DNA from 4 places in the Pseudoalteromonas sp. J2K-J599 genome. Region 4 is predicted to be linked to each of the others. Evidence: predicted binding sites of a transcription regulator. Region 4 holds the regulator's gene; each other region holds the start of a gene.
What was found. Region 4 encodes ArgR, which controls arginine synthesis, uptake and breakdown. Its sites were predicted from a motif close to ANTGAATANNTATTCANT; they were not measured.
Positions count from the first base shown of each region.

Region 1: AC5NT5_RS01200 (aspartate aminotransferase family protein) is a predicted target of ArgR. The motif match lies at 1,710-1,727, and genes of this name have one in related genera.
Region 2: gltB (glutamate synthase large subunit) is a predicted target of ArgR. The motif match lies at 1,887-1,904, and genes of this name have one in related genera.
Region 3: AC5NT5_RS18960 (arginase family protein) is a predicted target of ArgR. The motif match lies at 1,980-1,997, and genes of this name have one in related genera.

Region 1 is NZ_CM200271.1:260,150-264,016, forward strand. Features, by position in the region: gene AC5NT5_RS01190 (anthranilate synthase component II) at 1-379, shown strand, start outside; gene AC5NT5_RS01195 (HDOD domain-containing protein) at 423-1,583, shown strand; gene AC5NT5_RS01200 (aspartate aminotransferase family protein) at 1,963-3,168, shown strand; gene astA (arginine N-succinyltransferase) at 3,254-3,867, shown strand, end outside.
Region 2 is NZ_CM200271.1:2,280,823-2,284,689, reverse strand. Features, by position in the region: gene AC5NT5_RS10295 (ABC transporter ATP-binding protein) at 1-12, opposite strand, end outside; gene AC5NT5_RS10290 (efflux RND transporter periplasmic adaptor subunit) at 55-1,308, opposite strand; gene gltB (glutamate synthase large subunit) at 2,006-3,867, shown strand, end outside.
Region 3 is NZ_CM200272.1:476,168-480,034, reverse strand. Features, by position in the region: gene AC5NT5_RS18965 (transporter substrate-binding domain-containing protein) at 9-698, opposite strand; gene AC5NT5_RS18960 (arginase family protein) at 828-1,937, opposite strand; gene udp (uridine phosphorylase) at 2,392-3,147, shown strand; gene cdd (cytidine deaminase) at 3,238-3,867, opposite strand, start outside.
Region 4 is NZ_CM200271.1:3,297,104-3,300,970, forward strand. Features, by position in the region: gene ispB (octaprenyl diphosphate synthase) at 1-597, shown strand, start outside; gene mdh (malate dehydrogenase) at 683-1,615, opposite strand; gene argR (transcriptional regulator ArgR) at 1,841-2,308, shown strand; gene AC5NT5_RS14865 (Dyp-type peroxidase) at 2,316-3,215, opposite strand; gene AC5NT5_RS14870 (ABC transporter ATP-binding protein) at 3,264-3,867, opposite strand, start outside.

The sequences.
Region 1 (3,867 bases), 690 kb from region 4:
ACTAAAAGGGCAATATCCTATTTTAGGAATTTGCTTGGGGCATCAAACTATCGCACAAGCCTTAGGGGGAGATGTTATTCGTGCTAAAAAAGTAATGCACGGTAAAACATCACCCATAGTTCACACTAACAAAGGTGTGTTTAAAGGTTTAGCCAATCCGTTAACAGTGTGTCGTTATCATTCTTTAGTGGTTAAAGCACAAACTCTGCCTAAAGAGCTTGAAGTAACCGCATGGACTCAAACGGAGCAAGGCGAGTTTGACGAAATTATGGGGTTGTTACACAATGAACTTGCTATCGAAGGTGTGCAGTTTCATCCCGAAGCTATTTTAACTGCTCAAGGCTTAGAACTGCTTGATAACTTTTTAACTCGCTTCTAATGTTATAATACACATAGCATTTTATACTTTATTAATGGATGTCATGACTGAACTTGTAGCCCAGCAGCGTACTGCCAAAATACTAAGCCAACGAGCTCATGACTTATTGCTTGGGCACAGCTTTGCGCATCAGCAAATTGGTTTCATTCATACATTAGATATAGATTACGGCGAACCCATGAAGCAGCGTACCTTGCTTCAGGTTGAAGTGGCCGCACAGAATAAACGCCAGCAAAGTAGTACTGCACATCATAAGTACCGCGCTCAAGCGAGTGAACAGCTGCACAAAACAATTGAAACAGCTATATATAAGCAGCTCGAAGATATAGATGGCGTAATTCATAGCACCATAGGTATTGAAGATGGCATTGCCAATATACTCGATATATTAGCTGTAAAGTCAGCGTCGGTAGGGCGTTTAGAGCCACTGGTTAATGATATAAGCTGGTTGGGTAGGGAGTTAGTAACGCTCGTTAATTTACCTTACTATCGTAATCAACGTAGTAAAAACACGTCTGTAAAAGTAGATAAGCCATCGCTCGCCCTTCGTTATATTGGCCTTGATAACTTACAGCTAGTTATTCCTACATTTGCTGCCCGCCATTGGATGCCACATAGCACCGAACCATTTTCGTTATTAAAACGTCGTTTACGTGACAGTGCCATGGCAAACGCCATTGCTGCGCAAAAAATTGCACAAATTAATAATGTAAATGACGTTCATGCATTTACCCTTGGGATGCTTTTAGATGTAGGGCGAATTGCATTAGTGCGCTTGTACTTAAAAACGTTTGAGCAAATATGGCAACGTAAAGTACAGCTAGCCCGAAATGAAAACCAAAAAGATTTACACACCGCATTATTAGAGCTTCAGCCCGACCCGCTATTTTTAACTACTCTACTTAGCAATAAATCGATAGAAGTAAGCGCTAAGGTAATAGACAAAATGGCTTTTAAATATTTACCGTTTAAAGGGGTAATGCAGCAGCTAGTAAATGGGGTAGATAAGGGCGATACATTACTGCCATTAACAGAAGTAATGCTAAAGGCACGGTGCTATTCTCAATATCTTAATTTAAAAGAACATCAACTTATTGAACCTGATGAAGCTCTAAGCTGGTTTTCGCACTTTAAGTTCACTAAAACGGAACTAAAAACCCTCCAATCGAGTAATTTTACCAATTTAGCTATTCAAATTGACTAAAAATCTGAATTTTTTGTTAATTTTTTTGCGACTAACCATTCATTTTCATCTGATTGTTATATTACATATTTGCCGATTAAAGCGTGTGCGCCTCTGTACTCATGCGGTTAGTTGCCTAAAAATAAGCATAAATAGCTATGCAAATAGTTATTCACTATCTATGAAATAATATCTTTAGCCCTTTATTTTCAAGGGATACATGAAAGTTTTTAACGAGACAGATATCAGTAATTCTGAAATAATGTGCGTCTGAAAATTGAACCACAAAGCAATTTTGCGCAATTATCAGGTTACTGATCTTGCCTATAAAGTTGGTTACAAATATTAACCAAACACCTATTTTGATGTTTTGTGTTGCTCACAATTAAGAGGAAATAAAATGACAGTCAATCGCGAATTATTTGATCACGTAATGGTTCCTAACTACGCACCTTCAAGCGTAATTCCTGTTCGAGGCGAAGGCTCTCGCGTATGGGATCAACAAGGTCGAGAGTTTATCGACTTTGCTGGTGGTATTGCAGTTAACTGTCTTGGCCATTGCCACCCTGCATTAGTAGGCGCATTAAAAGAGCAAGGCGAAAAAATCTGGCATCTATCTAACGTAATGACCAATGAGCCGGCACTTCGCCTAGCTAAAAAAATGGTTGATGCGACATTTGCTGAAAAAGTTTACTTTGCCAACTCTGGCGCAGAAGCAAACGAAGCAGCACTTAAATTAGCGCGTCGTTTTGCACTTGATAAATTTGGCGCAGAAAAATCACAAATCATCGCGTTCAACAAAGGTTTCCACGGTCGTACATTCTTTACCGTAACTGTTGGCGGCCAAGCTGCATATTCAGATGGTTTTGGTCCTAAGCCTGGCGACATTGTACATTGCGATTACAATGACCTTGCTGCATTTGAAGCACTTATTAGCGACAAAACATGTGCCGTAATGATGGAACCTCTACAGGGTGAAGGCGGTATTGTTTCACCAACTGATGAGTTTGCTCAAGGTGTTCGCGATTTATGTACTAAACATAACGCACTGCTTATTTTTGATGAAGTTCAAACAGGTGTTGGCCGTACTGGCGATTTATACGCATACCAAGGCTTAAACGTAGTACCTGATATTTTAACTTCGGCTAAAGCACTTGGCGGCGGTTTTCCTATTGGCGCTATGATCACAACAACTGAAATTGCGCAGCACCTTAAAGTAGGCACACATGGTTCTACTTATGGCGGTAACCCGCTTGCGTGTGCTGTTGCAGAAGCTGCATTTGATACAGTAAATACCCCAGAAGTACTGGCTGGCGTAAAAGAAAAAGCAGCATTATTTAATGAACTACTTAGCGCGGTTAACGAAAAATACAACGTATTTAGCGAAATCCGTGGCCAAGGTTTATTAATTGGTGCAGTAGTGAACGAGCAATACAAAGGTCGTGCAAAAGAGTTTTTAGTGGCAGGCACTGAGCAAGGCCTTATGTCATTAGTTGCCGGTGCAGACGTAGTACGTTTCACTCCATCTTTAGTAATTCCTGAAGCGGACATTCGCGAAGGTATGGCACGCTTTGAAAAAGCAGTAGCAAGCGTAGTAAACGCATAAGCGACTTAAGCCAACCAATTAAGGGCAAGCACCGCTTGCCCTGCAATTCCTATTTACCGTTATTTATAAGGGAGCAAGCGGACTCATGATGATCCTTCGCCCAATCCAGCAAAATGATTACTCAGCATTACTGAAAATTGCCCATGAATCAGGGCATGGTTTTACGTCTTTGCCATTAAACGAAGAACTATTGCAAAAGAAAATAGACCATTCAGTAAGCTCTTTTGCTAAACAAACGTCACAACCCGGTGACGAAGGCTACCTGTTTGTTCTTGAAGATAGCGAAACCGGTGACGTTGTAGGAACATCTGCAATTGAAGCTGCGGTAGGGCTTGATGATGCATTTTATCATTATCACTTAAGTAAAGTGATTCACTCTTCGCGCACATTAGACGTATACAAAGCGGTTGATATTTTAACGCTATGTAACGACTACACAGGCGCTACAGAGCTTTGCACATTGTTTTTAAAAGATGGTTATCGTAAAAATTGTAACGGTAAGCTACTTTCAAAAGCGCGCTTTATGTTTATAAAACAGCACCAAGAGCGTTTTGCGCAAACAGTAATCGCAGAAATGCGCGGTGTGTCTGACGAAAACGGCAGCAGCCCTTTTTGGCAGTGGCTTGAAGAGCACTTTTTCTCAATGGATTTTCCAACAGCCGATTACCTAACAGGTATTGGCCAAAAAGTTTTCATTGC
Region 2 (3,867 bases), 1.0 Mb from region 4:
CATTTGTAACATGGTTGTTCCTAATTATTTTTAGCGTTGGTTGAGAACGTCTGTTTAATTTAATAAAATCGTATCGGCTTGCTTAAAGTCGCTGTAGCTTGAAATAATAATCTCATCGTTTTCTTTTAGTCCGCTCAAAAGCTCAACCGCATTAATGCTGGTAGCGCCTATTGTAATAGGTATACGCTTTGCAATATTGCCTTCTACCTTATAAGCAACAATTCCGCCTTGCTGCATAAATGCACCGCGCTTTACTTGCATTACACCTTCTCGGTTGTCGAGTAAAATACGAGCAGTTAAGCGTTGGTTTTGACGGATGTTGTTAGTAACACCTTTAAATCGGACGCGTGCTGTTACTTCACGATTATTAACTTCTGGTGATATGGCGGATAAATTCCCCATCACTGTTTCATTGCCTAACTTAAGCTCTACTTCCATACCGAGTCCTAATTCGTTGGCGTAACTTTCAGGTACTTGAAGTTCCGCTTCGAAATTACTTAAGTCGACGAGAGTCATAAGAGGTTGGCTTTGCGTCACTGCGGCTTTTTGTTGCACTAATAGGTTACCCACGATCCCAGTAACGGTAGCCTTAATAGATAGGTTGCTTACTTTTCTGATTAAATCATCAACGATAAGTTGTTGGCGGGTCACATCACTTTTAGCGGCTTGTGACTCGAAGGCGAGCGTGTCTTTGGCAAGCAATACCTCTTGTTGTGCATGTTTATATGAGAGCTTTGCACGTGATAAATCATCAACTGCTTTTTCAAGATCAATTTGGCTAATTAAGTGCTTTTGAATTGATAACTGCGCCCGGCGATTTTCGCGCTCAGCGGCATTAAGCTCAACTTGTGCCATATCGAGTGTTTTATTTAAAGTGAGTGTTTGGCGTCTTGCTTGCAAATGCTGCCTTTGCTGCTCGCCTTGTAGTCTTTTAAGTACAGACTCCTGTTGCTTTAATTCGTTAGTTAACTCAGGGCTTTGCAGCAGGGCAAGTGTGTTGCCTTGCTTTACTGTATCGCCGGCCTTTACTTTTAAATCTATAAATCCACGTTCTGGACTGTAGATTTTAGGAGCATTAGCAGCAACAATTTTACCACTGGCGGCAATATCTCGAATGAGCGCTTTAACATGTACTTTTGCAACCTGTACTTTTGAGCGGCTAATAGAGCTTTTAGCGCTATGACTCGTTAAAAAAATATAAGCAATTGTAGAGGCTGCAATGAAAATAACCGCAGTGATGATCGCGTATTTTTTATAGTTTATAGGTGCCTTTACTTGTACGTCTTGTGCACTGGTATCTTTAATTATTTAATTCCCCCTACATTGCTTTTATGTATTTTTCGCACAGCAGTAATAAAGCTGCTGTGCAAATGGCGGCAATAGGAGAGAGCAAAAATAAGCTTAGAGTAAACATGGTAATTCCAATTAGCGATTATATGTAAAGCTATACGATTAATATGCCAACTATTATCACATTGATATTAAAGTGCTTTTTATTTTTTGTTCTTGAAAATGATGTCCGCGGACAGTTTTATGTCCGCATCGGACACCGCTTTAAATAAAAATTCACTATTAATGTACAAAAAAGGACATGAACTTTCATAACTATACTAATGAGCAGCAATAATCGGGGATGTTAAGCCATTAAAGTAATGAAATAGCATAAAACTATCTAAATGTTAACTGAATAGCCCTTCATGTGTTGAATACTTATTCACTTTTACCTGCCTTTACGTTTACGTAAGCTGCACCTTTGGGTGCTTGTGTTTTTTACAATATGTTAAACTTGACACCAGTGTCATGAAAAAATAGTGGTTAAAATAACGCTAAATGTTAAAAATAATGATAAAAAGAAATCTTGCTATGAAGTGAGAAATATTCAAGAATGTGAATATGTATTCAAAGTGCTATTGACTCTATTTAAGATAGAGGCTAGTTTTGTCCGTCTGTTAGCAAATCGTCGAGCAGTTCATCCACGCTAACAGTGCAGCAAGGGGAGGGGTCTATGTTATACGACTCAAAGTTAGAAAAAGAAAATTGTGGCTTTGGCTTAATAGCCCAAGTTAATGGTCAAGCTAGTCATAGGCTTATTCGTACTGCTATTACGGGGCTTGATCGCATGCAGCACCGTGGCGGTATATCTGCCGATGGTAAAACAGGTGATGGCTGTGGTTTATTATTACAAAAACCAGATAGCTTTTTCCGTGCAATTGCCAGTGAACATAATTGGCACTTAGGCAAAAACTACGCAGTGGGTATGATATTTTTAAATTCAGACCCTGTTTTAGCACAAGCTGCAAAACAAATACTTAGCGAAGAATTAGAAAAAGAAACGCTAAATATTTTAGGTTGGCGTGTTGTACCAACCGACCCATCTATGTTGGGTCCTATTGCTGTACAGCAATTACCAGGTTTTGAACAAATTTTTGTTAGCGCGCCAGAAGGTTGGCGTTCTAAAGACTTAGAGCGTCGCTTATATGTAGCACGCCGCCGCGCTGAAAAGCGCATTGTTGATGATGAAGCTTTCTATATCGCAAGTCTATCTGGTTTGGTAACTATCTATAAAGGCTTAATGATGCCTGCGGATTTACCTAATTTTTACCTAGATTTAGCTGATATTCGTATGACGAGTGCGATTTGTGTTTTCCATCAGCGCTTTTCTACTAATACTCAGCCGCGTTGGCCTTTAGCTCAACCTTTCCGCTATTTAGCACACAATGGTGAAATTAATACTATTGAAGGTAACCGCCAGTGGGCACGCGCACGTTCTTATAAGTTTGCGTCACCGCTTATTCCTGATTTACAAAGCGCAGCGCCGTTTGTAAACGAAACCGGTTCTGATTCATCAAGCCTAGATAATATGCTTGAGCTATTTTTAGCTGGCGGCATGGATTTATTCCGCGCTATGCGTATGCTCGTTCCGCCTGCATGGCAGAAAAACCGTGCAATGGACGACGATTTACGTGCATTTTACGACTTTAACTCTATGCATATGGAACCATGGGATGGCCCGGCAGGTATTGTTATGTCGGATGGTCGTTTTGCGGCGTGTAACCTTGACCGTAATGGACTTCGCCCAGCACGTTATGTAATTACACAAGATGGTTTTATTACGCTTGCATCAGAAGTGGGTATTTGGGATTACACTGCCGATGAAGTGGTTGAAAAAGGCCGTGTTGGTCCAGGTGAATTATTAGTTATTGATACTAAACTTGGCAAAATCTGGCACTCGGATGAAATCGATCAGGATTTAAAATCTCGCCATCCTTACAAGTCATGGCTTGAAGAAAACGTTAAACGTTTAGTTCCATTTGAAGAACTTACTGAGCAAGACGCTGGTAATCGCTCATTTGATGACGAAACGCTAGCTAAATATCAAAAAATGTTTGGTTATACCAACGAAGAGCTTGATAGCGTTATTCGTGTAATGGGTGAAAACGGCCAAGAAGCGACAGGCTCAATGGGTGATGACACGCCATTTGCTGTGCTTAGTGAAGGGCATCGTTCACTTTATGATTACTTCCGCCAAAAATTTGCGCAAGTAACAAATCCACCTATCGATCCACTACGTGAAAACCATGTAATGTCGCTTGCAACCTGTATTGGTAGTGAGCAAAACGTATTTAACGAAACAACGGGCCACGCTAAGCGCCTACAGTTTGATACACCAATTTTAATGTACGCAGATATGCAGCAGCTATTAAATGCTGATGAAGCGCACTACAGCTACTGTAAAATTGATATTACCTACACAGTTGAAGAGGGTTTAGAAAACGCGGTTACGCGTATTTGTGACCAAGCACAAGAAAAAGCAGCTGCGGGCTGTATCATGCTTATTTTAACTGACCGTAACTTTGATGAAATAAA
Region 3 (3,867 bases), on a different replicon from region 4:
TAAAGTACTTAAATTTTATTAAAGGCGACTTTTAATTGAGAAACTAAAGCCGGATCCATATTTATATTACAGGCAAAAAATAACGGAGACTGAGTTGTATTTAAATCAAGTAATGGTTCTAGTAACTCAAGCTTAGGCTCTGTTTTAACTCGATAGTTAAATTGCTTTTTGTTGAGGATAACAAAATCAAGTATATGGTGACGAGTGCTTATGAGTTTATCTATTTTATCTAGGCTATCGATGAGTAATAAATGCTTGCTTTCACTAAAGCCCCTTTCAAGCAAATAATGATGACTAAAGTTATCACGCAGTACTGCTATTTTGTATTTTTTAGCATCATTGAGAGTGTTTAACTTTATACCTCTGGATTTTAGACCATAAATGGCAGAGTCAAAGCTTTCCAGTTCACCTACCCAGTTAAACTTACTTTCTCTATTAGGTAATCGAACAATCGAAAATATACAGGTGTTTTTATCGCGTAGCGCTGCATTGTAGGATATGGCCCAACTATGCGCCAACATAGTGTAATTTATACCTGTACCTTCTAGCGCTTTATGAACTTTATCGACAGAGCGGCCAACGAGTTTGTTATCTTCATTAATGTACTGAAAGTCCGGAAATACTTCCGTTACTATTGTAATTTCAGCTGCATTAACTTTAATACAGCTAATGAACAATAAAAAGATCAACAATTTCATCTAGCGAGGCCTCAACCAACTCATTATATGTATTTAATAAATATAGCTGAGGCTTTGTGAACTGCTAGTTTTTAGTTATGTAATGCACACTTATACGCTGATAGTGCTAGCCTTTATAGCTTCTGCAGCTTACTTGTTCATCGCACTAATTAAAAAGGCTGAAATTTTAGCGCCTTCTCTAAGTGTCGTCTCAGAGCTTGATTGACCAACTAAAGAGCTGTCGGTAAATGGCGCTATCTCCATCATATCTGCACCCGTAATCGGGAACTCATCCGCAATGGCTGATAGAATATCAAGCGCATGCTGAGGCGTTAAACCGTGATGCTCTGGCGTACCTGTGGCAGATGCAAACTCTGCATCAAGTGCATCAATATCAAAGCTTACGTATATTTCATCAACGTTATCGGCTTTTAACTGTGCAATAGCGTCGGCAGCAACCGCTGCTGCGCCGCGTTCAATGATTTCATGTGCCCAGTGCTGTTTAACACCAAAAGTATTTTCCCAATGCGCTTTAGGCTTGCCACTTGAGCGTATACCAAATTGTATTAAATGATGCGGCGCCGGTAAAAATTCTAAAATATGTGTACACCACGAGCCAAAACATAAATCAATACCTAAGCGCTCCACAAGTAAATCGGTATGCGCGTCAAAGTGAATAATAGCCGTGCGCTTACCTTGCTCACGTTTTGCTTTTAAGTACGCTTTAGTAAGTGGGTAACTAATTGAGTGATCGCCACCAATACCAAATAATCCTTTATCTTTAAACGTTGCGTAAAAACTGTCGCACACATCTTCAGTGATTGATAACGGGCTTACGTAATAATCGTTATCTTCATCACCATATAAGGCTTTTTGGCAATTAGAAATGGTTGCATCATTTAGGTATTTGTCATGAAGTAAATGTGGGATTACACGTACATCACCTAAATCAAACGAATGACACTGAGGTTGCTGATCAATTAAAGCTGAGCGCACAAACAGTGGCCCCCAGTTTGCTCCGCGTAATATCCCACCGCCACAGTCTGAACTAATACCTAACATAACGGCTTTATGTGGTGAGTTTGGTAATTCGTTTAAAGACTCGCGCCACAAGTTATCAACGTTTTCAGTTTGTCCGTAAAGTTTATTACGTAGTGCGGCTTTGCGCTCTTTTGCAGTATTTACTGTGTATACACCATCGCCCGGTGCGCACAAACAGTGCTCAACTTTGTTTTTAAATGCTTCAAATTGTGTGCTCATAATAAACTCCTTCGGTTTTTATTCTGTACGTAGCTAATTAGTTTTGATTAGTTATGCAAAATTACTAAAAGTGCCTAAACTTCAAATAAATGCCACTTCGCTAAATAAGTCAGTGCTTAATATAAGTAAACACGTTAGCTATTACGTGTTCACTACAAACTTAAATCATTGAATTTGTTTGATATTAGCAAAGCTTTGTAATCATCACTTTAATTGTAGTTACGCGCTTGAGTGATACTTATTATGTCTGCTTGAACATGTCAACAGCGCAACAAGGCTACGTATATAAGTACTTGAGTGAATATTCATAGTTGGTGAATAAATCAAATTAGCCCTTAAAATTATTAAGGCTTTATTGGAAGAGTTAAGACAAAACGGACAATCGTCCTGTACTTGATAAACGTTTCTAGCAATCATGCTAGATTGACAACAAATTATTATAAAAGGCTTAGCTATGGAAAAGGTATTTCACTTAGGACTATGTATTGACGATCTTAAAGGTGCAAAACTTGCGATTGTACCAGGCGATCCAGATCGTGCAGCACGTATTTCACAATTCCTAGACAACCCAACCTGCCTTGCTCAAACTCGCGAGTTTCATGTTTATTTAGGTCAATTAAACGGCCACTCTGTGGTTATATGTTCTACAGGTATTGGTGGTCCATCTACGTCGATTGCAGTAGAAGAATTAGCACAACTTGGCGTGCGTAAATTTTTACGTATTGGTACAACCGGTGCAATTCAGCCACACATTAACGAAGGCGAAATTTTAATTAGCCAAGCGTCTGTACGTTTAGATGGAGCTAGCCAACATTTTGCACCACTTAGCTACCCTGCTGTATCTGACTTTTATGCAACACAAGCTATGGTACAAGCATGTAAAAACCTAAATATCGATTTTCATATTGGTATTACTGCATCAAGCGATACATTCTACCCAGGGCAAGAGCGTTACGATACGCACTCTGGTTACGTTCCTAAATCACTACAAGGTAGCTGCGAAGAGTGGCAAAAATTGGGCGTGATGAACTACGAAATGGAATCGGCAACATTATTTACTATGTGTGCAGCCCTTGGATTACAAGCAGCATGTGTAGCAGGCGTACTTGTTAACCGTACTCGCCAAGAAATACCAAATGTAGACCACGGTGAAATTGAGCGTAAATCTGTAGCAGTAGTATTAGAAGCAGCTAAAGTATTACTTGATTAATACAGGTTATAGCAGTCAGTGAGTTAATTCGATAGAATGACTCGCTTTAATAAAGCACAGCTCTGGCTGTGCTTTATTGTATGCAAGCCACTATTTAAGTGGTGCGCTAATTACTTTAAGTGCAGGTAAATGCGTAAAACTGGCAAGTACAGCTTTTGCCACTTGCGACTGGTTTTCACGACCCGCTGTTTCGAGCAATGTTATTCCCTTCACCGTACTTTCGTTAAAGCTAAGCCCAGCTAAAAAGAACTGACTTAGTGCACTTTGTAGTGGCGATAAACTTGGACTGTAAGCTGCATTTTCGGCGTAACTTCCGTAAAAGTCACCATCACTAAATGTACTTATTTTTACGGCGCTAAAGTTTTGGCTGTAAGGCACGTAAGCATTAAGTGCAAAACGCGCAAGGGTTTCATCAAGGCCATCAAAGCTAAAATTACCTTGCTGTGGTTTTGGGTTAAATAAGCTAAATTCGTTACCTAAATCGGTAGGTCCAAATGAATGCGGCAGTAATTCAGCAAGTTTAAATTGCTGATCAGGAAGTAAAATATCAAACTCTTTCGCATCAGCTAGTTCGTTCATAAACTGGCGACAATACCCACAAGGCGCATCGCTAATAGCAATTTTAACTATTTTTTTAGCGCCGTTTAACCATGCGTTATTTATAGCCGATTGCTCTGCATGAACCACTAAACTCAATGCTTGATGATCAAACTCTACATT
Region 4 (3,867 bases):
CTTGGAAAAATGCAGATTATGCAAGTACTTGCCGATGCAACAAACATTATTGCTGAAGGTGAAGTATTGCAGCTGATGAACTGCAATGACCCAGATACGACTGAAGCCAGCTATATGCAGGTTATTTACTCTAAAACGGCTAAATTATTTGAAGCAGCTACAGGCCTTGCTGCCATTATCACAGAGCAAGACCAAGCGACACTTGATGCACTAAACCTATACGGTATGCATTTAGGTACTGCGTTTCAACTAGTAGATGACGTACTCGATTACAATGCAGATGCTGAGCAGCTAGGTAAAAACATTGGCGATGATTTAGCTGAAGGCAAACCAACCCTTCCGCTTATTTATGCTATGCAACATGGTAGCGAGCAGCAAACACAGCTTATTCGTGATGCAATAGAGCACAGTAATGGTATGGAGCATTTAGAGGAAATTTTAACTGCACTAAAACAAACTAATGCGCTTGAGTTTACAATGCAAAAAGCAGAGCTTGAGGCCGAAAAAGCCATTGCCTGTTTAGACTTTTTAGCTGAGTCTGACTATAAGCAAGCACTTATAAGCCTTGCCCGTATTGCGGTTGACCGCGACCACTAGTTTTAACTAGTTACACAGTGTGACATTAATTCTGAGCAATAAAAAAGCCTGCAAATGCAGGCTTTTTTGTTGCTTAAAGCGGCTATTACGCCATGAAATCAACACCTTCTTTGATGTCTTTTTTCAGAGTTTCAAGCATGTCATTTTTTGCTTTTGTTTCAAATGCGCTTAGTTCGCCGTAAGAAAGAATTTCTTCTACACCGTCTTTACCTAAACGTACTGGATGTGCAAAGTACTCTGCATCGCCATTTTCAACAGCAACGTAAGCGTAATCTACAACTTCTTCACCTTGTAGGCCTTTAACTAAAGACATACAAAAACGAGCTGCAGCAGCACCCATAGATAGCGTAGCTGAACCACCGCCTGCTTTAGCATTTACAACTTCAGTACCCGCATTTTGGATACGTGGAGTAAGTGCAGCAACTTCTTCATCAGTGAAAGAAACACCTTCAACTTGAGAAAGTAGAGGCAGAATAGTTGTGCCTGAGTGACCACCAATTACTGGTACTTTTACAGTTGCTACGTCTACGCCTTTAAGTTCAGCAACAAATGCTTCTGAACGAATAACGTCAAGCGTAGTAATACCGAATACGCGTTTAGCGTCGTAAGTACCTGCTTTTTTGAATACTTCAGCAACAATTGGAACTGTGCCATTTACTGGGTTAGTAATAATACCTACTAACGCTTTAGGACAGCTGGCAACAATGCCTTCTGCTAACGTTTTGATGATGCCAGCATTTACATTGAATAAATCAGCACGATCCATACCTGGTTTACGCGGCATACCCGCTGGGATAAGAACGATGTCAGAGCCTTCAAGCGCTTTATTTAAATCGTCTGCGCCAAAGCCTGCAACTTTAACATCTGTTGGGATGTGAGAAAGGTCAACCGCAACACCTGGTACTACTGGTGCAACATCATAAAGTGATAATTCAGAGCCAGCTGGTAAGCCTGTTTTTAATAATAAAGACAACGCTTGGCCGATACCGCCTGCAGCACCTAATACAGCAACTTTCATTGGAATTCTCCGTAATTTGAGGTAGGAAACATTTGTGGCTCTTAAGATAATGAAATTAGCGACTAAAAACAAATTTATCCTGTCTATTTCAAGTATATTTTCGACCATAGTCGTAAACTTATGTGATTTAACGCATCAAACTGGCAAGTTAACTAAACAACTGCTGCATAATTATTCATTTTTGTGTAGAATTTGCGGCATAAATAACAAAAACGAATAAAGACTATGCAACCACAAGATAAACAAGAAGCACTGGTAAAAGCATTTAAATCACTATTAAAAGAAGAAAATTTTGGCTCTCAAGGCGAAATAGTTGATGCGTTAAAAGATCAAGGTTTTGACAATATAAGCCAAAGTAAAGTATCACGCATGTTAAGTAAATTTGGCGCTGTACGCACACGTAATGCCAAACAAGAAATGGTTTACTGCTTACCTGCTGAAATGGGTGTACCTACGGCTAAAAGCCCATTACGCCAATTAGTAATCGACATTATGCACAACGAAATGATGATCATCATTCGTACCAGCCCAGGTGCTGCTCAGCTTATTGCACGTTTATTAGATTCATTAGGTAAAGCAGATGGCGTACTAGGAACAATTGCAGGCGACGATACTATTTTTATCGCTCCTGCTAAAATATCTGAAATAGATGTAACACTTGAACGTGTTCGCATTTTATTTGATACAGTTTAATAGCAAACTAAATTTGTTTTAAAAACCCTATTGAAGGTGCAAAGAAAGCAGATCCCATATCGGCTTGAGTAAAATCAAGCCAGTGGTCGTAGCAATCCCCTTCCCCTAAACGACTATTAAGTACTTTTTCAAATGCGGTGCCCGTACAAGCGCATGTAATTGATAACATTCCCTGCTCATACACGTCGCCATAAGGCATGCTTTGATTTAATAGTAGCGGTTGTCCGTGTTCGTCTTTTAGCTCACTTCGCGAAGCATGGCTGGTTTCGATCGCTGGGGTAATTAGCGTGTTATCAAGACGCGTACGTCCCATTATTTGCTCTTGCTCACTCAATGATAAATGCTGCCACATAGTTAAATCATGTTTATAACGCTGAACATGAATATAGCTCCCCTGATCTTCAAAGCTACCAGGGTTGCTGATTAAAGCCGTAGCGCGCTTTTTTCTTCCATGTGCGGTGTCGCCACCATAAATAAAACCGTTAAAATCACGACCATCTAAAAAGCGAAAATTCCGAATTTGCTCCACCAGCTCAACATCAGGGGCAAATAATTTTAAAATTTGCAGCGCAAATAAATGGTTAACATCTTCACGGTCAGAGCGAATTTGCACAAATAAATCGCACGGTTGTACGCTCATTTGGTGATCGCTATGGGTTATATTGGGAAAGCTCTGTAATTCGCTTGGAATGTATTCAGGGAGGATATGCGGCCAGTATTGCGCACCAATAGCAACCATACAAGAGAGCATTGATTCTGAAAATTGATCGCTAAACTCTTCTTCTATAGCGCTTACTTGTTTTAACTTTGCGCGAAGTGATTCGTCTTGACCATCAAACACATTAAAAAATAAGTGCAAACCGTGTAAGTTTGCTTCAGCACAAATCCCTGATTGCGCTTGCGCCATTGTTATTCCTTAGTTTTACAGATAAAAACACAGCGAATAACAAATTAATTACGATTCGAAAAAATTCACCGTGTGAGGTTTTATTTTTATTATAACCTGATCATTATTTTCAAATGACTGGCCATATTGTGCAGCAACTTCAATTTCTTGTTCATCAATAACAAGCGAATAAACATACGCCGAACCAATAAAGCGACGACTTATGATTGTAGCTCGCTTGCTGAATTTGTCACTTTGGTTATCTGCCACTAATTCTATTTGATGAGGGCGCACATATATAAGCCCTGCACTTACATTATGCTTACTCTCAACATAAGATTCGACTAAACCAAATGGTGTTTTATATTCAGTTGCGGTTAACACTTCTGCGCTTAAGTATATGCCCTGACCCAGAAACTCTGCAACCTCCTTTGAACACGGAGCTGCAAAAAGCTGCTCAGGCGTGCCTTGTTGCTCAATTTTACCGCGATGCATAATGGCAAGTGTATCTGAAAACGCAAACGCCTCTTCTTTTGAGTGTGTAACAAACACAGCAGATACTTGAGTTGCCTTAATAATTCGACGTATATCGGCAATTAATTCAAAGCGTACTTGTGTGTCGATGTTTGAAAAGGGCTCATCAAGGAGTAATAAACTAGGTTTATAAGCTAAT